DNA from 2 places in the Pseudomonas arsenicoxydans genome. Region 1 is predicted to be linked to the other one. Evidence: predicted binding sites of a transcription regulator. Region 1 holds the regulator's gene; the other holds the start of a gene.
What was found. Region 1 encodes FliA, which starts transcription of late flagellar genes. Its sites were predicted from a motif close to CTAAAGTTTNNNNNNNNNNNGCCGNTAA; they were not measured.

Region 1 (11,660 bases):
TTCACCGATCGGAATCGGCTTGAGGGCGCGGTCGGAGTCGGTAAAGACCCCGATCAACGCTTCGGAAATGACCTTGTACTTGCCTTCGTTGATCGACGAAATCGAGTACATAACCACGAAGAACGCGAACAGCAACGTGATGAAGTCGGCGTAGGAAACCAGCCAGCGCTCATGGTTTACATGTTCTTCAGGTTGCCGACGACGCGCCATGATCCATATCCCCCATCAATCCATGAAGCCCTGAAGCTTCAACTCAATAGAGCGAGGGTTTTCACCTTCGGCGATCGACAGGATCCCTTCCAGCAACATTTCGCGATAACGCGACTGGCGCAACGCGACGGACTTGAGCTTGGCGGCAACCGGCAGCAACACCAGGTTGGCACTGGCCACGCCGTAGATGGTCGCGACGAAGGCCACGGCAATGCCGCTGCCCAGTTGCGAAGGATCGCCCAGGTTGCCCATGACATGAATCAGGCCCATCACCGCACCGATGATGCCGATGGTCGGCGCGTAGCCGCCCATGCTTTCAAAGACTTTGGCGGCCTCGATGTCGCGGCTTTCCTGGGTGTAGAAATCCACTTCCAGAATGCTGCGAATCGCTTCCGGCTCCGCGCCATCCACCAACAGTTGCAGGCCTTTGCGCGAGTAGCTGTCGGGTTCGGCATCGGCCACGCCTTCCAGACCGAGCAAACCTTCCTTGCGAGCCGTCAGGCTCCAGTTCACTACGCGATCAACCCCACCGGCCAGATCGACACGAGGCGGAAACAGAATCCAGCCAAGGATTTGCATGGCGCGTTTGAAAGCGCTCATCGGCGATTGCAACAACGCTGCGCCAATGGTCCCGCCGATGACGATCAGCGCGGCCGGGCCGTTGGCCAGCGCCCCGAGGTGACCGCCTTCCAGGTAGTTGCCGCCAACGATGGCGACGAACGCCATGATGATCCCGATAAGGCTTAAAACATCCATCAGATGCACGCCTCGGCCAGATGCCTGCCAATATCGTCCAGGCTGTAGATCGCGTCAGCGAGGTCGGCTTTGACGATGGCCATCGGCATGCCATAGATCACGCAGCTCGCCTCATCCTGAGCCCAGATCGCACTGCCACCCTGCTTGAGCAGACGCGCACCTTCACGACCATCTGCGCCCATGCCGGTCAGTACGACCGCCAGAACTTTGTCGCCGTAGGACTTGGCTGCCGAACCGAAGGTGATGTCCACGCAAGGTTTGTAATTCAGACGCTCGTCGCCCGGCAGGATTTTCACCGCGCCACGGCCGTCGATCATCATTTGCTTGCCACCCGGTGCCAGCAGCGCCAGGCCCGGACGCAGAATGTCTCCATCCTCGGCTTCCTTGACGCTGATGCGACACAGCTTGTCCAGACGCTCGGCGAACGCCTTGGTGAAGGCGGCCGGCATGTGCTGGATTAGCACGATCGGAGCCGGGAAATTGGCCGGTAGCTGGGTCAACACCCGCTGCAAGGCAACCGGACCGCCCGTGGACGTGCCGATGGCCACCAGCTTGTAGGCTTTGCGTTTCGGCGCTGGCGAGGACGGGCCCGTCGATGTCGAGGACGATGTCGGGGCGTAGCTACGCGCCGGAATCGGTGCCGCTGCCGGACGCGCAGGCACGCTGCTGCCGTAGCTGCTGACGCTTGAAGGCGCAGGGGTTGGCGCGGCGACCGGGGCCGGCGCACTGTAGGTGTTGGCACGACGATTACTGCGCGAGATGCTGAGAATCTTCTCGCACAGCAGTTGCTTGACCTTCTCCGGGTTACGGGAGATGTCTTCGAAATTCTTCGGCAGGAAATCCACTGCACCGGCGTCCAGCGCATCGAGGGTAACGCGAGCGCCTTCGTGGGTCAGCGAGGAGAACATCAACACCGGGGTCGGGCAGCGCTGCATGATGTGCCGCACCGCTGTGATGCCGTCCATCATCGGCATCTCGTAGTCCATGGTGATCACGTCTGGCTTGAGGGCCAGCGCTTGATCGATCGCCTCTTTTCCGTTGGTCGCCGTACCGACGACCTGGATATTCGGATCCGCTGAAAGAATTTCCGAGACGCGGCGGCGGAAAAACCCCGAATCGTCCACCACCAGGACTTTGACTGCCATAAACACTCCGTTAGATGGAGCGAGGCTTGGTCGCCCCGCTCCACCAGAATCAAATACGCCGCGTGGCGTAACGCTTGAGCATGCTCGGAACATCGAGAATCAACGCGATGCGACCGTCACCCGTGATGGTGGCGCCCGACATGCCCGGGGTTCCCTGGAGCATTTTGCCCAATGGCTTGATGACCACTTCTTCCTGGCCCACCAGTTGATCGACGACGAAGCCGATCCGCTGAGTGCCCACCGAAAGGATCACCACATGGCCTTCACGCTGCTCTTCGTGAGCGGCGGAGCTGACCAGCCAGCGCTTGAGGTAGAACAACGGCAGCGCCTTGTCCCGCACAATCACCACTTCCTGGCCGTCCACCACGTTGGTGGTCGAGAGGTCGAGGTGGAAAATCTCGTTGACGTTCACCAGTGGGAACGCAAACGCCTGGTTGCCGAGCATGACCATCAGCGTCGGCATGATCGCCAGGGTCAACGGGACCTTGATGACGATCTTCGAGCCCTGGCCCTTGGTCGAGTAGATGTTGATCGAACCGTTGAGCTGGGAAATCTTGGTTTTCACCACGTCCATGCCCACGCCACGACCCGACACGTCGGAGATCTCGGTCTTGGTCGAGAACCCGGGTGCGAAAATCAGGTTGTAGCACTCGGTGTCGCTCAAGCGATCGGCCGCGTCCTTGTCCATCACACCGCGCTTTACCGCGATGGAACGCAGGACGTTCGGGTCCATGCCTTTGCCGTCATCGGAGATCGACAGCAGGATGTGGTCGCCTTCCTGTTCGGCCGCGAGGATCACTTTGCCGCCGCGGGACTTGCCCGAGGCTTCGCGCTCTTCCGGCGACTCGATGCCGTGGTCGACCGCGTTGCGCACCAAGTGGACCAGCGGGTCGGCCAGGGCCTCCACAAGGTTCTTGTCGAGGTCGGTTTCTTCGCCGACCAGCTCCAGGATGATCTCTTTCTTGAGCTGGCGAGCCAGATCGCGAACCAGACGCGGGAAGCGTCCGAAGACCTTCTTGATCGGTTGCATCCGGGTCTTCATCACCGCGGTCTGCAGATCGGCGGTGACCACGTCGAGGTTCGACACGGCCTTGGACATGGCTTCGTCGCCGCTGTTGAGGCCCAGACGGACCAAGCGGTTACGCACCAATACCAGTTCGCCCACCATGTTCATGATTTCGTCGAGACGCGCGGTATCAACCCGCACAGTGGTCTCGGCTTCACTGGCCGGTTTTTCCGGTGGCGGCGCGGACGGCGCGGCGCGAGCCGGTGCCGGTGCAGCGGCGGCAGCCGGTTTCGGCGCTTCAGCTTTAGGTTCTGGTTTCGGTGCAGCAGCAGGTGCCTTGGCAGCAGGAGCGGTCACCACGGTGCCGGTGCCTACTTCGGTGAACTTGCCTTTGCCATGCAATTCGTCGAGCAGTGATTCGAACTCGTGATCGGAGATCAGATCACCGCCGGCCGCTTTAGCGGTCGGCGCAGCCGGAGCGGGTACGGAAGCAATGGCCGATTCCAGCGCATCAACGGCGAAGTTGCCCTTGCCGTGCAACTGGTCGAGCAATGCCTCGAATTCGTCGTCGGTGATGTCGGAGCTGTCGCCTGCCGCTTTCGGGGCAGCCGGTGCCGCAGGCGCAGGCGCTGCCACCGCATCGACAGCGAACTGGCCTTTGCCGTGCAGTTGATCGAGCAACGACTCGAACTCGGCATCGGTGATTTCGTCACTTGCCGCCGCTTGTGCCGATTGCACAGGCGCAGCCGCCGGCGCTTCAGCCTGAGCCTTGACGGCGTTCAGCGAGTCCAGCAGTTGTTCAAATTCGTTATCGGTGATGTCGCCCGACTCTTCAGCGGCCGGAGCCTGGACCACTTCAGCCACCGGCGCTGCTTCATCAGCGATTTGCGGCTCGGCCAGGCGGGCCAGTGCCGCAAGCAATTCTGGAGTCGCAGCCGTGATCGGGCTGCGTTCGCGGACTTCGGTGAACATGCCGTTCACCGCATCCAGCGCTTCGAGAACCACGTCCATCAGTTCCGAGTCGACGCGACGCTCACCCTTGCGCAGGATGTCGAACACGTTCTCGGCGATGTGACAGCACTCCACCAGCTCGTTGAGCTGGAGGAAGCCGGCGCCCCCTTTTACAGTGTGAAAACCGCGAAAAATTGCATTGAGCAGATCCGCATCATCCGGTCGGCTTTCAAGCTCGACCAGCTGTTCGGACAGTTGCTCTAGAATCTCGCCGGCCTCAACCAGGAAATCCTGAAGGATCTCTTCATCGGCGCCGAAGCTCATTAAGGGGGGTGCTCCTAAAGGTCTAAAAACCTAAAAAACCTAGAATCTAAAACTCTAAAATCCTAGGCTGGATAACAAATCGTCCACATCGTCCTGACCGGACACAACGTCTTCTCTTTTATCGGCATGAATCTGCGGACCTTCACCCTGAGAGAGATGTTTTTGTGGATCTTTTTCAGCCAGCATCGCTTCACGGTCATGTTCAATACCCGCAAAGCGGTCTACCTGGCTGGCCATGAGCACGAGCTTGAGCAGGTTGCTTTCAACTTCGGTGACCAATTGGGTCACGCGCTTGATCACCTGACCGGTGAGGTCCTGGTAATCCTGAGCCAGTAGGATGTCGTTGAGGTTGCTTGACACCACGCGATTGTCTTCGCTGCTGCGTGTCAGGAAACCGTCGACCCGCCGCGCCAACTCGCGGAACTCTTCAGCCCCGACTTCACGACGCATGAACCGTCCCCAATCCGTGCTCAACGCCTGAGCTTCATTGCTCAGGCCGTTGACCAGCGGCGTGGCGTTTTCCACCAAGTCCATGGTGCGGTTGGCAGCGGCCTCGGTCAGCTTGACCACATACCCCAGACGCTCGGTGGCATCGGTGATCTGGGACACTTCCTCGGCTTGCGGCATGTTCGGGTCAATCTGGAAATTGACGATCGCGCTATGCAGCTCGCGAGTGAGCTTGCCCACCTCCTGATACAGGCCGCGGTCACGGGTCTGATTGAGCTCATGGATCAGTTGCACAGCATCGCCGAACTTGCCCTTTTCAAGGCTGTTGACCAATTCGACCGCGTGTTTTTTCAGGGTCGATTCAAAATCGCCCTGTGAAGATTCGTTATTGTCCATAGCTCCCCCGGTGACGCAGTGTCTCAACCGATGCGTTCGAAAATCTTTTCGATTTTGTCTTTCAACGCCTGGGCCGTGAAGGGTTTGACCACATAGCCGTTTACACCGGCCTGGGCCGCTTCGATGATCTGCTCGCGCTTGGCTTCAGCGGTGACCATCAGCACTGGCAGGTGCTTGAGCTTTTCATCGGCGCGCACGTGGCGCAGCAGATCGATGCCGGTCATGCCAGGCATGTTCCAGTCCGTTACCAGAAAGTCGATGCTGCCGCTGTTGAGAACCGGAATGGCGGTAGTGCCATCGTCAGCCTCGACCGTGTTGGTGAACCCAAGGTCACGCAACAGGTTTTTTATGATCCGCCGCATCGTTGAGAAGTCATCAACGATGAGGATTTTCATGTTCTTGTCCAATTCGACCTCCAAGCAGTCTTAAACGCGCCCAGCACCTGGACACGCCATTTCAATCAATCCGGCAATGCACTCGATGACTGTCTGGAGCACAACAGATCGCGACCGGTGCAGTAAATCCCGCACCGGTCCCGCTCGCAGTGTCCCCACACTGCCTTCAGCGCGCTCGCCACTCCCCCAAACGCCCCCGCAAGCGGGCCGCGCACTGGCTGTGTAACTGGCTGACCCGGGATTCGCTGACCCCAAGGACCTCACCGATTTCCTTGAGGTTCAGCTCTTCGTCGTAGTACAGCGCCAACACCAGTCGCTCACGCTCCGGCAAATTGGCAATCGCGTCCGCCAGCGCCGCCTGGAAGCGTTCATCTTCCAGATCGCGTGACGGTTCCAGATGAGCACTGGCGCCGTCCTCATGCAGCCCTTCGTGTTCACCGTCCTGTAACAGGTCGTCGAAACTGAAGAGGCGGCTGCCCAAGGTGTCGTTCAAAATCCCGTAATAATCGTCGAGACTCAATTGGAGTTCGGCCGCAACCTCGTGATCTTTAGCGTCACGACCGGTTTTAGCTTCAATCGAGCGAATTGCGTCACTGACCATGCGGGTATTGCGGTGGACCGAACGTGGCGCCCAGTCCCCTTTGCGAACTTCATCGAGCATCGCGCCGCGGATTCGAATGCCCGCGTACGTCTCGAAACTCGCGCCCTTGCTGGCGTCATATTTGGTCGACACTTCAAGCAGGCCGATCATTCCGGCCTGGATCAGATCTTCAACCTGAACACTGGCTGGCAGACGTGCCAGCAGGTGGTAAGCAATGCGTTTGACCAGTGGCGCGTAACGCTCGATCAGCTCGTACTGCGCGTCACGTGCCGACTTCTTGTAGAGGTTGTAGCCACTGGCTGTCATAGGACGGGTCCTGCGGTCTGTTGCACGAGACGCTCAACGAAAAACTCCAGGTGCCCACGCGGGTTGGCAGGCAACGGCCAGGTATCGACCTTCTGCGCAATCGCCTTGAACGCCAGGGCGCATTTGGAGCGCGGGAAGGCTTCATAGACGGCGCGTTGCTTCTGCACAGCCTTGCATACGCTTTCGTCGTAAGGCACAGCGCCAACGTATTGTAGGGCGACGTCGAGGAAGCGGTCCGTGACCTTGGTCAACTTGGCGAACAGGTTGCGACCTTCCTGCGGGCTTTGTGCCATGTTGGCCAGCACGCGGAAGCGGTTCATGCCGTAATCGCGGTTCAGCAACTTGATCAGTGCGTAGGCGTCTGTGATCGAGGTCGGCTCGTCGCATACCACCAGCAAGACTTCTTGCGCTGCGCGAACAAAACTGACTACCGAGTCACCAATACCTGCAGCCGTATCGATCACCAGGACGTCGAGGTTGTCGCCGATATCGCTGAAGGCCTGGATCAGGCCGGCGTGTTGAGCCGGGCTCAGATGAACCATGCTCTGGGTGCCGGACGCGGCCGGGACGATGCGGATTCCGCCGGGGCCTTGCAACAGAACGTCGCGCAGCTCACAGCGGCCTTCGATGACGTCGGCCAGGGTACGTTTGGGTGTCAGTCCCAGGAGGACGTCGACGTTCGCCAACCCCAGGTCGGCGTCCAACAGCATGACGCGACGGCCGAGCTCAGCCAGGGCCAGTGACAAATTCACTGACACGTTAGTCTTGCCGACGCCACCCTTGCCGCCGGTCACCGCGATCACCTGTACGGGATGCATGCTGCCCATGTTATTTCTTTACCTTGTCTTGCATAGACGGAGGCCACATTACTGGCTGCGCGTTCTCAAACGGAACAATGCATGGCAGACCATCGATGTAGGTACGAAAACTGTTCATTACTACCTCAGCCAACCTGCTTGGTCGGACTGTGGTAAATATCAGCGAACATGTCAGCCATGGCTTCTTCGCTGGGTTCTTCCTGCATTTGCACGCTAACGGCGCGACTGACCAACTGATGACGACGCGGCAGATGCAAATCATCCGGAATCCGCGGGCCATCCGTCAGGTAGGCCACCGGCAATTCATGACTGATTGCCAGGCTTAACACCTCTCCCAGACTTGCCGTTTCATCCAGTTTAGTCAGGATGCAGCCAGCGAGCCCGCAGCGCTTGTAACTATGATAAGCGGCCGTTAGAACCTGTTTCTGGCTGGTGGTTGCCAACACCAGGTAATTTTTTGATTTGATGCCACGTCCGGCCAGGCTTTCCAGCTGCATGCGCAGTGCCGGATCGCTGGCCTGCAGGCCGGCGGTATCGATCAGCACCACGCGTTTGCGCAGCAATGGTTCCAGTGCCTGGACCAGCGACTGGCCCGGATCAACGTGCGTTACCGACACATTGAGGATCCGGCCCAGCGTCTTGAGTTGTTCCTGAGCACCGATACGGTAGCTGTCCATGCTCACCAGCGCGATGTTTTGCGCGCCGTACTTGAGCACATAACGGGCCGCGAGCTTGGCCAGGGTGGTGGTCTTGCCCATGCCGGCGGGGCCGACCATGGCAATCACGCCGCCCTCTTCCAGAGGCTCGACTTCAGGTGTGGCGATCATCCGCGCCAGGTGCGCCAGCAGCATGCGCCAGGCCTGACGAGGCTCTTCAATATCGGTAATCATTGCCAGCAGATCGCGCGACAACGGGCCGGACAAGCCGATGCGTTGCAGGCGACGCCAGAGGTTGGCCTGGGCCGGGCGGCTGCCTTGCAGCTGATTCCAGGCCAGGGAGCCGAGTTGTACTTCCATCAGTTCGCGCAGGCTGTTGAGCTCGAAACGCATCGAGTCGAACGCCCGTGGGTCAACGCCACCTGCCGCTGGCGCAGGGGCCGGCGCAGCACGACGGGGCTGGGTGTAAGTAGGTTCGATCAGCGGTTCGGCGGCGGTCAATGGCAGGCCGGCGAACAACTGCCGATTGGTGGTTTTGTCGCCGTCGGTCTCGCCTTCGCCACGCAGGCTCAATTCGGCCTGGGCGGTAACGATCCGCGACTGGGTCTTGCGCAGCTCATCCTCGAGTTCCATGTTCGGAACGCGCGGGGCCAGCGCCGACAATTTGTAATCGAGGGCAGCCGTCAGTTCGACACCGCCAGCGATCCGGCGATTGCCGATAATCGCGGCATCAGCGCCCAGCTCATCACGAACCAGTTTCATGGCCTGACGCATATCGGCGGCGAAAAAACGCTTAACTTGCATAAACCACTACCTCAGCCGTTGGGCCCTACTGTCGCAACGATGGTCACTTGCTTGTTGTCAGGAATTTCCTGGTAAGCCAACACATGCAAACCCGGGACTGCCAGTCGGCCGAATCGCGAGAGCATCGCGCGAACCGGACCGGCCACCAGCAGAATCACCGGCTGACCTTGCATTTCTTGACGCTGCGCCGCTTCGATCAACGAGCGTTGCAGCTTCTCAGCCATGCTTGGCTCCAACAGAACGCCCTCTTCCGAGCCTTGTCCTGCCTTCTGAAGACTATTGAGCAATATCTGTTCCAACCTTGGCTCAAGAGTGATAACTGGCAGCTCGGAGTCAGTCCCCACAATGCTTTGGACGATTGCACGGGAAACGCCGACGCGCACCGCGGCGACCAGCGCGGCGGTATCTTGACTCTTGGCCGCATTGTTGGCGATGGCCTCGGCGATGCTGCGAATGTCGCGCACCGGCACTTGTTCGGCCAACAACGCCTGCAACACCTTGAGCAGTTGCGACAGCGAGACCACACCCGGCACCAGCTCTTCGGCCAGCTTGGGTGAGCTTTTGGCCAGCAATTGCATGAGTTGCTGGACTTCTTCGTGACCAATCAGTTCGCTGGAGTGCTTGTACAGAATCTGGTTCAAGTGGGTCGCCACGACCGTGCTGGCATCGACTACGGTGTAACCGAGCGATTGTGCCTGGGCGCGCTGGCTGATTTCGATCCAGACCGCCTCCAGACCAAAAGCCGGATCTTTGGCGGTTATGCCATTGAGCGTGCCGTAGACCTGCCCCGGGTTGATCGCCAGTTCGCGATCCGGGTAAATCTCCGCTTCCGCCAGGATCACCCCCATCAACGTGAGGCGATAGGCACTCGGCGCGAGGTCGAGGTTGTCACGGATGTGCACAGTCGGCATCAGGAAGCCCAGGTCCTGGGAGAGCTTCTTGCGCACGCCCTTGATCCGCGCCAGCAACTGACCACCCTGATTGCGATCCACCAGCGGGATCAGGCGATAGCCGACTTCCAGCCCGATCATGTCGATCGGCGTCACGTCGTCCCAGCCAAGTTCCTTGGTTTCCATGGCACGGGCCGGCGATGGCAGCAGCTCCTGCTGGCGCTTGACCTCTTGCAAGGCCTGAACCTTGACCACGTTCTGTTTCTTCCAGAACAGGTACGCGCCGCCGGCCGCCAGGGCCGCCATGCTGAGAAAGGAGAAGTGCGGCATACCGGGCACCAACCCCATCACCGCCATCAAACCTGCCGCCACGGCCAACGCTTTTGGCGAGGCGAACATCTGGCGACCGATCTGCTTGCCCATGTCTTCCGAACCGGAAGCACGGGTCACCATGATCGCGGCCGCTGTCGATAACAACAGTGATGGCAATTGCGCCACCAAACCGTCACCGATGGTCAACAGCGCGTAAACCTTGCCGGCGTCGCCGAAGCTCATGCCGTGCTGGAAGATCCCGACCGCCATGCCGCCGATCAGGTTGATGAACAGAATCAGCAGGCCGGCGATGGCGTCACCGCGCACGAATTTGCTGGCACCGTCCATGGAACCGTAGAACTCGGCTTCCTGGGCGACTTCCATGCGGCGCAGCTTGGCTTGGTTCTGATCGATCAGGCCGGCGTTGAGGTCGGCGTCGATGGCCATCTGTTTGCCGGGCATCGCATCGAGGGTGAAGCGTGCGCTCACCTCGGAAATCCGCCCGGCACCCTTGGTCACCACGACGAAGTTGATGATCATCAAGATCGCGAAGACCACGATACCGACCACGTAGTTACCGCCGATCACCACCTCACCGAAGGCCTGGATCACCTTACCCGCGGCGGCATGTCCTTCCTGACCGTGGAGCATTACCACCCGCGTGGAGGCCACGTTCAGCGCCAGGCGCATCAGCGTCGCCACCAGCAGGATGGTCGGGAAAACGGCGAAATCCAGCGGCCGCAAGGCGTACACGCAGACCAGAAGCACGACGATCGACAGCGCAATGTTGAACGTGAAGAACACGTCCAGCAGGAACGGCGGCACCGGCAACATCATCATCGCCAGCATGACCAGCAGCAACAACGGCACACCCAGGTTGCCCCGACTTAAATCGGCAACGTTTGTGCGGGCAGTGTTGAGTAACTGAGAGCGATCCACCGGTTTTCCCCGTTCCTTTAAAGCAAACTTTTGACGCCCAAAGCAGGCGCAGAGCAGCTATTGCAAGAAGCCTTCCAACTTTTGCAGGCGCTTGAAATAGAGGGTTTACCCGGGGGAATTGCGGTGACTGGACTGACCTCATCGCGGGCAAGCCCGCCCCACAGGTGACCGAGTTCTTCCTGAGGAAATGCGATCAAATGTGGGAGCGGGCTTGCCCGCGATGGAGCCGGCACTACTAGCGAATCTTTCAGGAATCGCGACGCAGATCCGGCGGAATCGGCAAGTCGTCCTTGAGCGGGTCCGGGCGTTTGCCCTTGCCCGCGCGGTGCTGGCGGATCTGGTAGACGTAGGCCAGTACCTGGGCAACCGCCAGGTACAGCCCACCGGGAATTTCCTGCTCCAGCTCGGTTGAGTAATAGATCGAGCGCGCCAGGGCCGGCGATTCGAGCAACAGCACATTGTTGGCCACGGCGATCTCACGAATCTTCAATGCCAGGAAGTCGCTGCCCTTGGCCAGCAGCATCGGCGCCCCGCCCTTCTCCGGGTCGTACTTGAGGGCGACGGCGTAGTGGGTCGGGTTGGTGATGACCACGTCGGCCTCCGGGATCGCCGCCATCATCCGGCGCTGGGACATCTCGCGCTGTAGCTGACGAATTCGCTGCTTGACCTCCGGCCGCCCTTCCTGATCCTTGTGCTCATCGCGC
Region 2 (11,660 bases), 2.4 Mb from region 1:
CAACCAGCGCCTGGGACATGTCCACCTGATAACGCTTGGCGAACCAGGCGGTAAAGGCGTTCTTGAACCAGCGTACGCGGCATTCGGCAATGCAGCCGGCCAGTCGTGACAGCAGGTGATGAGGCAGCAGGTATTGGCTGAGGATAAACAAACGCTTATTCATTAACTGTCCTTAAAAACCTTAAATTTCTACGGGCGTATCAGGGTGGTTGCCCCATTCGCCCCAAGAGCCGGCGTAGCCTTTGACCCGCGGATAACCGAGGGATTTGGCCACTAGATAGGTGAAGCCAGAGCGGTGGTGAGTCTGGCAGTGGGTAATCACTTCTTTGTCTTTGGTGATGCCGAGTTGTTCCAGGATCTGCGGCATGTCCTGCCGGATGCGCAGGTTGCGCGCCTGATCCATGCCGGCCGTCCATTCGAAATTCACCGCGCCGGGAATGTGTCCGGCCTTGGCCGCCAGCACTTTTTCGCCGGAGTACTCCAGCGGGCCGCGCGCGTCCCAGATGGCCAGGTCGGCGGCACCGAGACGGCTTTGCAGGTATTCACGGGTGGCAGTGGGTTCGTCGTGCAGGGTCAGCGCAACCGGGCCTCCCACAGATGGCGGGATCTGGATTGACATGGGCATGCCGTCTGCCAGCCAGGCCGTCAGGCCACCGTCGATGTAGTGGTATTTTTTATGGCCGATGACATCCAGCAGCCAGATGAAGCGCCCGGCCCAGCCGCCGCCTTCGTCGTCATACACTACGTAGACGGCGTCGGGGTTGTGTCCCAACTCGCCGAACAACGCTTCGAGGGCCGCTTGCGGCGGCATCAGCCCCGGCGCGGGCGCCTGGCCGAGTTGCGTACGTTTGGGGTCGACAAAGCGCGCACCAGGAATATGCCCTGCGGCATAACGGGCGCTGCTGGTCAGGTCCACCAGAATCAGTTCGCGGGACTCAAGGCGAGGGAGCAAGTCGCTCGGCTCGATGACCAGCGCCAAGCCAGAGAAGTCAGACATGTGAGGTCTCCAGAGCACAAAGGGAAAGGATTGTAACGCAGCCTTATTGGCCGCGGTGGCTAAAGCTGTGCAGGGCCTTTTCGATGCACTGCGCGGTTTTGCCGAAGGCTTGCACAGTGATCTCCGAGAACGGCCCGCCGCCCTGATCGGCAACAACGACCATGATCACTCGACCATTGTTGACCAATGAGCGCAGCAGCAAGTGTTCACCGCGAAACTGCGCGCGCAGGCTGACGGGTAATAAAGCTGAAAACTGCGCGTTGTTGGCCGGTGTCAGGCGCACTTGGGCCTGTTGCGAGAGCAAGCGTTGCAGCACGGTGCTCTGGCTGACCACAAAGTTCAGGCCTGCCGCTTCCTTCGTCAGCCCGGCCGTTTGATGCGCGCGCAAACTGGAGTGCGTACGGTCGGCCATCAAAATCATGACCCGCCGCATGCCGCACGCGACCAGTGCGTCTCGGGCCGAGGTGGTCAAGTGCATGGCGTTGGTGAAACGGCTCGGCTCGACCAGCAGTTCGGCGCATTGCTTGCGCCAGTTCGCCAAGTCTTCGGCGGTGGGCGCCGGGGCTGGCAGCAAACCGGCGTGAATACGGTTAATGCCCGTGGGCCATATTAGCGAGACGGCGGGGTGCCAGAGGTCCGGCATGGCGTGCTGGTGCGCGCTGTTTACCGCCTGTTGGTGCAATTGCTGCTGAACTTCGCTCATCGGCATTTGCAGATAAAGGCTGGTCAGGTACTGCCAGCGTTCACAATGCGGACTGTCCCAGGCGTGTTGCGCCGACAGCGCCAGACCATTGGCCAGCAACACAGTATTGGCGGGCTGATTGAGCCACCGGCGCAAGGTTGGATCGTCATCGAGGCGGTTTTGCTGGCGCAACGGATGGTCGACATCCCGGGCGATGCGCAGCACTTTGACCAGTTCGCGCTGCTCGTTCAGCAGCAGTCGATAGCCTTGCTGAATCCAGATCGGCAGGCGCCAGATATCCACCAGTGCCAGACAGATATCCAGAAGGCGCACGCCGAACAATTGCTTTTCGACGATGCGAGCCGACTCGCCTTTATGAATGACCCGCAACTCCCACTCTTCAAGCAATTGTGGATGAGTCAGCGCCATCGGCCACAGCGGTGAAAGAAACAGCAGGCTGCCCCAGTGGATGTCCTGCCACAAACGAGCCAGGCGACTGGCGAAAAAACCGTTGGCCTGTTGGGTCGCGTGCTGACTGATCAATTGAAGCTGACGCAGCGCAACCGGTATCTGTGACAAGGGTTCGGCGGGAAGTCGGGCGAGCAATTCTTCGGTGCGTTTCAAACCGAGGCGATTGATCGCCACCTCAAGGTTTTCAGCAGGCTCGGTCATGCTGCCGTGGGTGTGGCGGTTGGTTTCGCGAATCACACTCAAGGCCAGTGCCGGGCTTTCCTGGATCAGTTCGGCGATATCACGCAAAGAGCTTCGACTGTTGACGATGGCTTTGCAGACTCGGTCATGACTGTCTTGCGGAACCGGCAGGCGCACGCCATCGAGAAGCTTGACCCAGCCTTCGAGAGTGGTCGGTTTTGGAGTTGGAACGTTCGTTTCGTTAGCCATGGTTGGACGCGATCATCGTCTGCATTACCTATGCCCGGAACGGGCCAAATTGGCTTTTCGCCTGAACTGGCTATAGTCTGGCGCAGTTTTGCCGATAAGTAGAAGAAGAGATTTTTTAACTTCCGAATATGACCTTGAACCCGACTCAGTAAGTGCTCTCCTACCTATGGCTAAAATTATCGGCATCATCGTCGTATTCGCGAGCGTGCTCGGCGGATACGTGCTTTCACACGGCAAGATTGCCGCCCTTATTCAGCCTTTCGAGGTGATGATTATCGGTGGTGCGGCGCTGGGCGCATTTCTGCAGGCCAACCCCGGTTACATGACCATGCACGTGCTCAAGAAATCCTTGGGCATGTTCAGTTCGCGGTTCAACCACACGTTCTACCTGGAAGTGCTGGGCCTGATCTACGAGATCCTCAACAAGAGCCGCCGCGAAGGCATGATGGCCATCGAAGGCGACATTGAAGACGCCGCAGCGAGCCCGATCTTCGCCAAGTACCCGACTGTGCTCAAAGACGAACGCATGACCGCCTTCATCTGCGATTACCTGCGCATCATGTCCTCCGGCAACATGGCTCCCCATGAGCTTGAAGGCCTGTTCGACATGGAGCTTTACAGCCTCAAGGAAGACCTTGAGCACCCGTCCCACGCGGTGAACGGTATTGCCGACGCCATGCCTGGTTTCGGTATCGTCGCGGCGGTACTCGGTATCGTGGTGACCATGGCTTCCCTGGGTGAAGGCGATCAGAAATCCATCGGCCTGCACGTGGGTGCGGCCCTGGTCGGTACCTTCTTCGGTATTCTCGCGGCGTACGGTTTCTTCGGTCCGCTGGCCCATTCCCTGGCCCACGATGCCAAGGAAGAACTCAACGTCTACGAAGCCATCAAGGCTTCGCTGGTGGCTTCGGCTTCCGGCATGCCGCCATCGCTGGCGGTAGAGTTCGGTCGTAAGGTTCTGTACCCGGCGCACCGTCCTAGCTTCGCTGAGCTGGAACAAGCGGTCCGCGGTCGTTAAGCCATGGAAAATAACCAGCCGATAATCATCAAGCGCGTCAAGCGCATCGCCGGCGGGCATCACGGGGGCGCCTGGAAAATCGCCTTCGCGGACTTCGCGACGGCGATGATGGCGTTCTTCCTGGTGCTGTGGCTGCTGTCCACCGCAACGCCGGAACAGAAGATCGCCATCGCCGGTTACTTCAAGGACCCGGTCGGCTTCAGCGAAAGCGGCACGCCATACATCATCGATTTGGGCGGCACGCCGACCCTGGCGCCGGAGAACACCCTCAACCCCGAGGTGAAATCTCAGCCGCAGCCAGACAAGGTGACCGTCGACACCGATCAGGTCGAAGGCATGGCCGAGCAGGTGGAGAAGGAGCGCCTCGAACTGTTGCTGCAAGAATTGCAGAACAAGGTCGATGAAAATCCGCAGCTGCAAAAATTCAAGGACCAGATCCTGTTCGAAATCACACCGAACGGTTTGCGCATCCAGATCATGGACGCCGAAAACCGTCCGATGTTTGACTCAGGCTCGGCTCGCCTGAAACCGTATTTCGAAGACATCCTGCTGGCCATGGCCGACACCATCAAAGCGGTGCCGAACAAGATCAGCATCAGCGGCCACACCGATGCCAAGCCTTACACCGGCACCGGTGACTTCGGTAACTGGGAGCTGTCGGCCAACCGTGCCAACGCCGCTCGCCGTGCGCTGATTGCCGGTAGCTATCCGGATTCGCAGGTTGCCCGGGTCGTGGGTTATGCGTCGTCGTCATTGTTCGATCGCAAGAATCCGTTCAACCCGGTCAACCGTCGTATCGACATCGTCGTGCTGACGAAGAAGGCCCAGGAGGCCATCGAAGGCGCACAAGGTCCCGTTCCGGCTTCCGCGCCCGCGCCAGGTGAAGCTCCTGCCACACCGGTCGATCCAAATGCATTACCGCCGGACCAGCAACCGGTACCGGCCCACGAACTGCGTGAACGCTTGAACCTGTTCGAGGATGCGGCGCCGAAACCGGGTGCACCGGCCAAACCGGCTGATTCGCCAAAGCAGTGATCCACAACAAAAAAGCCGACAGAGATGTCGGCTTTTTTGTGCACTTCCGATCTTGGGGTTGGGGTTGGGGTTGGGGTGGGATTGGGGGCATATCCGTTTCTGCGGTTACGGCGGCTTAGGGTTCCGCCCTGACGGCGGGTCACTTGGAGAAGCGCCAAGTAACCAAGCGCTTTTGCCCCTGACGTTCGGTGCCTCGCTTAGGCTCGGCATGCCCTCGCTCCGGTCCTGCTCCGTGGGCCCGCCGCCATCGGCCATCCATGGCCGGGGGCGGCTAACCCGGCATCCATGCCGGGTTGCCCACTGCGCAGAACCTGCGCTCGGCCTCTCGAGGGGGCGTGCACCGCCAAAGCAAACGAGGCGGCCTGCCGGCCGGCCTGTTTGCTCAACGCTTGCGCGTATTGATTACTGATCGTTCCCACGCGGAGCATGGGAACGATCAACAACAATCAAGCCGACAGAAATGTCGGCTTTTTTGTACCTGCTGTCTCGTCCTGAATCAGGTTCACTCCTATTTCAGAATCAGGCACTCAGAAACCGCGCTTGATGCGGTTCTTGAGATGGTCGTGGAACAGTTCGGCATTGCGACTGTAGGTGCCGTATAGGGACTCGTTGATCGAATCCAGCGACATTGAACGCTTGGTCGCCACTTCTTCTCGATAGGCATCAATGAAAAACTCCAGATCCTTGTCGGTGCTGAGCTTTGGCCATTTATCGAGGTACAGCGGCAGTGTCGTCGGCTCTGTCTTGAATGAGCAGATCCTTCGGTTACTGATCGTCGCTTCACCGATTTCAAAGGGCACCCACCAAGACAGTGCGGTCTTGTCCGAGACCACCGCTATCAGATGCGTGCACGCTGTGATGTTCCGGGTGATGACCCCGGTAATGTCGTCAGTGGTTTGTGATTCCGGATCCAGCACGTCGAAGTAGGTCTTGATGTTGGCCTGAATCAGGCGGGAGCTGATGGCGATAGCATGTGGCCGGTCGGTATGGCGATAGCTGATAAACACTGGCATCAGAAATGTCCCTTGATCGCGAGTTCGCGGTAATAGGCGCCGAGGGCCGTAAGGCGACAGCCTGTGGAGTTGAGGGCGGCGTAGTACATGTGCTCGGCGTCCACCGGTTCGATCAGGCTGTGGCGATTGCACTTTTGCAGTTGAGCGAAGACTTCGCCGTGGTCCGGGTCGAACGATGTTTCGGTGGGTTCGTAGCTGGGATCGAGCGCAAAGACATGGCTCGGTTCCGGGAACCAGTCCTTGAGCTTGCGCAGGGTCTCTTCGGCAATCAGTGGCGTGACTTCGCGCAAAGGGACGAACTGCGAGACGTTGGTTTTGAACACGGGCCGTTGTTCCCATGCACCCAGCGCGTTATCGACGAACGAATACACACTGCCGGGCGTCACCTTGCCCAGTACATTGGCGGCTCCACCATGCAGCGCCTGGAGCAACAGACCGGTAAAGACGCCGTGACCGCCACCTTCCAGGGCAACCTGTTCTTTCTTGCAGGCGGTGAGGATGGTCATGCCTTCGCCGATTACGCTACTGCCGCCCCGCAACCCGCGCATGGCAGCTGCCGCACCGGCCTGACAGCAATCAAGGATGATGATTTTGTTCTTGATGTGGGTGGCGTTGTCCGCCCAGTTCAGGATGTCACTGATGCGAATGCCTTCGACGCCCTGACCGAAGTCCTGCGGGATCAGCAGGCCCTCGTCGATGCTGGTATCGAACTGGCCGTGGCCGGCGAAGTACAGCAGCGCGACATCGCAATCACCTGAAAACAGGCTCTGGATATGCTGCTTCAACGTGGCGTGGGTCAGGTTTTCCTCGGATGAGGTAAGCACCTTGCTGCTGAAGTTGGGACGCCCGTTGGCATGCCGTTCCAGCACCGAGGCCATGGCCATCGCGTCGTTGTTGCAGCCACTGAGTTGTGAAACATGGCGGTAGTGATTGATTCCAATGAACAGTCCCTTGCGCATGGTTCAACCCGCCGCGTGAGTGCGAATGGCACTGATGATGCTGTTGGTGTTCCAGGCGCATTCGGCATGTGCCGCCCGGCGCACCACGGTGGATATCCGCTCGGCACCAAACGGTTTGACCGCAATGATCACCTTGCCCATGCGCCGGGCGATCTCGATCTCCTTGTTGATCCACTTGCTGTAGGTCGAATACATCCCCGCCATGATCAGCACTGCCGAGCACGCTCGAATCTTGTTTTCGATGGCTTCTTCCAGCTCTTCATCGGTTTTTGCGCCAACGATCGGGTTGTCCGGCGGCACTGAAAAGTTCTTGAACGCGAAGTCGGGTTTCGCGTTCAGCAAGCGCACGAGATTGTCGTGGGCGTGCGGGTAATTCCACGAATGGCTGATGAATAAATGGTAGGTCTGCATGGCTATCCCTCGGTATCGCCAAAGTGCGAAGAGGGCATGAATGTATGCACTTGAGTGGCAGCAACAAGGCCTGCGCGGTTAAAGAGAAGTGTCCTGCAAATAGGCGCGAAGAGGCCTTACAGAAAGGTCTGACGTTTAATTCGCGAGAATTTTTTGTAGGACGGACGAGCCACCCACCGCCCCGAAAGGCTCGGGGTGGTGGGCGTGTCTGTTTAGTAGCTGGTTTCGGGCAGGCTGGCGATGATCGAGCGGTAACTGTTCATCCGTTGCTGCTGTACGCGACCGTCTTCGAGGGCCTTGAGCAGGGCGCAACCCGGTTCGCGATCGTGCTTGCAGTCGCGGAAGCGGCAGGTGCCGATCAGGTCGTTGAACTCGATGAAGCCGGCTTCGACATCGGCGCGGCTCACGTGGCCCAAGCCGAATTCGCGGATACCCGGGGAGTCGATCAGCTCACCGCCACCGGGAAAGTGGAACAACCGCGCGGTGGTGGTGGTGTGGGTGCCTTGGCCGGACAGCTCGGACAGCGGGCCGACGCGGGCTTCGACTTCCGGCAACAGGCTGTTGACCAGGGAGGACTTGCCGACGCCAGACTGGCCGACGAAGACGCTGATGCGTCCGTCCAGTTGCTTCTGCAGTTGCTCCATGCCGTCGCCGTGGTGCGCCGAGACTTCCAGCACCGGGTAACCGAGTGTGCGGTAAACCGCCAGCAAGGCATTCAGCGCCGGGGCGTTCTGCTCGTCGATCAGGTCGAACTTGTTGAGCAGCAGCAGCGGACGAATCCCTGCGTGCTCGGCAGCGACCAGGTAACGGTCGATCAGGTTCGCATGAGGCTCGGGCAGCGGGGCGAAGACGATGACGATCATGTCGACGTTGGCCGCTACCGGCTTGAGCTGGCCACGGCTGTCCGGGCGGCAGAGTTCGGTTTTGCGTGGCAATTGCGCCACGATAACCCCGATACCCTGGTTGCCGGCACGCCAGACCACTTGGTCGCCAGTCACCAGCGCTGGCAGGTTGGCACGCAAGTGGCAGCGGAACACCTCGCCGGCCAAATCGCCTTCGAGGGCTTCGACTTCGACCTGCACACCGAAGTGCGCGATCACCAGGCCGGTCTGTTCCGGGCCCAGGTCGCCACCTTCAAGTGCCTCGACAGCCGAGGACTCGCGTTTGGCGGCGCGGGCAGCGCGTTCGCCCTGAATCTTTTCGATGCGCCAGTTTTGACGACGATTGAGTTGGCGTTTGGCCATGGGTGTTCCGTATGAAGAATGCAGCGATTAGGTAAAACGGCAGCGAGTTTAGCACGCCCCGGCACCGCCCTAGGCTAAACTGCGCAGCATTGCCTAGGAGCCGACACATGCAAAACCCGCAGAATCTGATCTGGATCGACCTGGAAATGACCGGTCTGAACCCTGATACCGACGTCATCATCGAGATGGCCACCATTGTCACGGACAGCGACCTGAACACGTTGGCCGAAGGTCCGGTGATCGCCATCCACCACAGCGACGAAATCCTCGCCGGCATGGACGAGTGGAACACCCGTCAACACGGCGGCTCGGGCCTGACCCAGCGGGTTCGCGACAGCCGCATCAGCATGGCCGAAGCCGAAGCGCAGACCATTGCCTTTCTGGAACAATGGGTGCCTAAGGGCAAGTCGCCGATCTGCGGCAACAGCATCTGCCAGGACCGTCGCTTCCTTTATACCCACATGAAATCCCTGGAAAGCTACTTCCACTACCGCAACCTTGACGTGTCGACGCTCAAAGAGCTGGCTGCACGTTGGGCGCCGGACGTGCGCGACAGCTTCAAAAAGGGCAGCACTCACCTGGCCCTGGACGATATCCGCGAATCGATCGCCGAGCTGCAGCACTACCGCAAGCATTTCATCAAGTTCTGATTTGGCATCCTACCTGTGTAGGAGCTGTCGAGTGCAACGAGGCTGCGATCTTTTGACTTTGATTTTTCAGATCAAAAGATCGCAGCCTCGTTGCACTCGACAGCTCCTACATGGCGCCGGCCCTCTTTTGGGGCGTCGGTGAAGTGAGTAGACTGCGCGCCTTCCTGCAAGGACCGCCACCATGTTGCTGATGCTTTACCTGATTGCCATCACCGCCGAAGCCATGACTGGTGCCCTGTCTGCAGGTCGGCGCGGCATGGACTGGTTCGGCGTGGTGCTGATCGCTTGCATCACGGCCCTCGGCGGCGGCTCAGTGCGTGACGTGCTGCTCGGCCACTACCCGCTGACGTGGGTGAAGCACCCGGAATACCTGGTGCTGACCTCCATCGCGGCCATGTTCACCGTCTTCGCTGCACGCTGGATGCGTCACCTGCGCTCGCTGTTTCTGGTGCTCGATGCCGTTGGCCTGGTGGCGTTTACCCTGATTGGCTGTATGACCGCCCTGGAAATGGGCCACGGCATGCTGGTGGCCTCGGTCAGTGGCGTGATTACCGGGGTTTTCGGGGGCATCCTGCGCGACATCTTCTGCAACGACATCCCGCTGATCTTCCGTCGCGAGCTTTACGCTAGCGTCTCGTTCGCGGCGGCGTGGTGCTACATGCTCTGCATTTACCTGCAATTACCGGGTGAACAGGCGATTTTGATCACGCTGTTCGGCGGGTTCCTGTTGCGCTTGCTGGCGATTCGTTTTCACTGGGAAATGCCGAAGTTCGTTTACAACGACGAGGCCTGACCTCCACGGGATCCCAGTAGGAGCTGTCGAGTGAAACGAGGCTGCGATCTTTTTCAACAAGATCAAAAGATCGCAGCCTCGTTTCTCTCGACAGCTCCTACAGAAGTCCGTGTTGTTTCAGGGCCCACTCGACGTGTTCGCGGACCAATTCGGAGGGATAGTCGCGGCGCGCCTTCAACGCTTCCAGCACCGGAATGCTCGACGGCGCGTTCCCCAGACCCACCGCCAGGTTTCGCAGCCAACGCTCGTAACCCGCCCGGCGCAGCGGAGAACCTTCGGTGCTGCTGAGGAATTTGTCCTCATCCCACATGAACAGCTCAGCCAGCTCGGCGTTGTCCAGGTTGTGCCGTGGCTTGAAGTCGCTTTCTCCTGAGGGACGGGCGAAGCGATTCCACGGGCAGACGATCTGGCAGTCATCGCAGCCGAACACCCGATTGCCGATCAGCGGGCGCAAATCTTCCGGGATCGCGCTTTTGAGTTCGATGGTCAGGTACGAGATGCAGCGCCGGGCGTCCAATACATAGGGGCCGACGAAGGCGTTGGTCGGACAGATGTCCAGGCACGCAGTACATCGGCCGCAATGCTCGGTGCCGTGTGGCGGGTCGACCGGCAGCGGCAAATCGACAAAGAGTTCGGCGAGGAAGAAATAGCTGCCGGCCTTGCGGTTCAAGACCAGGGTGTTTTTGCCGATCCAGCCAAGACCGGCCTGTTCGGCGATGGCTTTTTCCAGCACCGGAGCGCTGTCGACGAAGGCGCGGTAACCGAATGGCCCGATCACCGCCTGAATTTTTTCGGCCAGTTGTTGCACGCGTTTACGGATCAATTTGTGGTAATCGCGGCCCAAGGCATAACGCGAGACATAGGCTTTTGCAGGTTGAGTCAGGCGTTTGGCCATTTCGGTGTCGCCCGGCAGGTAGTCCATGCGCAGGGATACGACTCGAAGTGTGCCGGGCACCAACTCTTCCGGGTGTGAGCGTTTGCTGCCGTGAGCGCCCATGTAATCCATTTCGCCGTGGTAGCCGGCCGCAAGCCAGCGTTCCAGGTGCTGTTCGTGCTCGGCGAGGTCCAGGCCGCTGATGCCGACTTGCTGAAAGCCCAGCTCGCGGCCCCAGTCCTTGATGGATTGGGCGAGAGCGGGGAGGTCTGTGTTAATAGCAGGCATGAGGCGAGAGAAACCGGAGCTGAGGTGCGTATAATTCTGCCAGACATCGGAGCCCGTAGACGCATGCCGCACACTAAAGATGATTTACCCGACGCGCTGTACAGCGCTGCGCAAGTGCGAGCCCTCGACGCGAGCCTGATCGCGGCCGGTACACCGGGCTTCGAATTGATGCAGCGTGCTGCCCGGGCGACCTGGCGGGCGCTGGTCCGTCACTGGCCGACGGCGAACGAATTGACGGTCGTGGCCGGTCGCGGTAACAACGCCGGCGACGGTTATCTGGTGGCGGTGCTGGCCCGGCGTGCCGGCTGGCATGTGCGGGTGTTGGCGGCGGGCGATCCCCAGCATTTGCAGGGAGATGCGGCGTTGGCTCACGCCGAGGCCGTTTCGGATGGCGTCGCCGTACAAGCCTGGGGCCCGCAGTCCGAGCTGCGTGGTGTGGTGTTGGACGCCTTGCTCGGTACCGGTCTGACTGGCGAGGTGCGAGAGCCCTATGCCAGCGCAATCACGGCGATCAACGCCAGTGGCTTGCCGGTGGCGGCGGTGGATATTCCTTCCGGACTGAGTGCCGATACCGGGCGCGTACTCGGGGTAGCCATTCGGGCTGATCTGACCGTGACCTTCATTGGTTTGAAGCTGGGGCTGTTTACCGGTGATGCGGCTGATGTGGTGGGGGAGCTGGTTTTCAATGATCTGCAGGCGAGCGCCGAGACTTTCAGTGGGGTCGCTGTCAGCGCCTGCCGTCTGTCGACCGGTAACCTGCCGCGTCTGGCGAGCCGTGCGCCAACATCGCACAAAG

Region 2: the regulator FliA is predicted to act here: its motif matches at 2,650-2,677, upstream of motA (flagellar motor stator protein MotA).

The regions. Positions count from the first base shown of each region.
Region 1 is NZ_LT629705.1:2,889,829-2,901,488, reverse strand. Features, by position in the region: gene motD (flagellar motor protein MotD) at 1-210, opposite strand, end outside; gene BLQ41_RS13475 (flagellar motor protein) at 226-966, opposite strand; gene BLQ41_RS13470 (protein-glutamate methylesterase/protein-glutamine glutaminase) at 966-2,111, opposite strand; gene BLQ41_RS13465 (chemotaxis protein CheA) at 2,161-4,392, opposite strand; gene BLQ41_RS13460 (protein phosphatase CheZ) at 4,447-5,235, opposite strand; gene BLQ41_RS13455 (chemotaxis response regulator CheY) at 5,259-5,630, opposite strand; gene fliA (RNA polymerase sigma factor FliA) at 5,797-6,537, opposite strand; gene fleN (flagellar synthesis regulator FleN) at 6,534-7,364, opposite strand; gene flhF (flagellar biosynthesis protein FlhF) at 7,481-8,815, opposite strand; gene flhA (flagellar biosynthesis protein FlhA) at 8,827-10,956, opposite strand; gene flhB (flagellar biosynthesis protein FlhB) at 11,204-11,660, opposite strand, start outside.
Region 2 is NZ_LT629705.1:480,462-492,121, reverse strand. Features, by position in the region: gene asd (archaetidylserine decarboxylase) at 1-163, opposite strand, end outside; gene BLQ41_RS02210 (rhodanese-like domain-containing protein) at 182-997, opposite strand; gene BLQ41_RS02205 (HDOD domain-containing protein) at 1,041-2,579, opposite strand; gene motA (flagellar motor stator protein MotA) at 2,746-3,597, shown strand; gene motB (flagellar motor protein MotB) at 3,601-4,632, shown strand; gene BLQ41_RS02190 (toll/interleukin-1 receptor domain-containing protein) at 5,160-5,645, opposite strand; gene BLQ41_RS02185 (caspase family protein) at 5,645-6,604, opposite strand; gene BLQ41_RS02180 (TIR domain-containing protein) at 6,608-7,015, opposite strand; gene rsgA (small ribosomal subunit biogenesis GTPase RsgA) at 7,228-8,259, opposite strand; gene orn (oligoribonuclease) at 8,367-8,909, shown strand; gene BLQ41_RS02165 (trimeric intracellular cation channel family protein) at 9,091-9,702, shown strand; gene queG (tRNA epoxyqueuosine(34) reductase QueG) at 9,800-10,864, opposite strand; gene BLQ41_RS02155 (NAD(P)H-hydrate dehydratase) at 10,928-11,660, shown strand, end outside.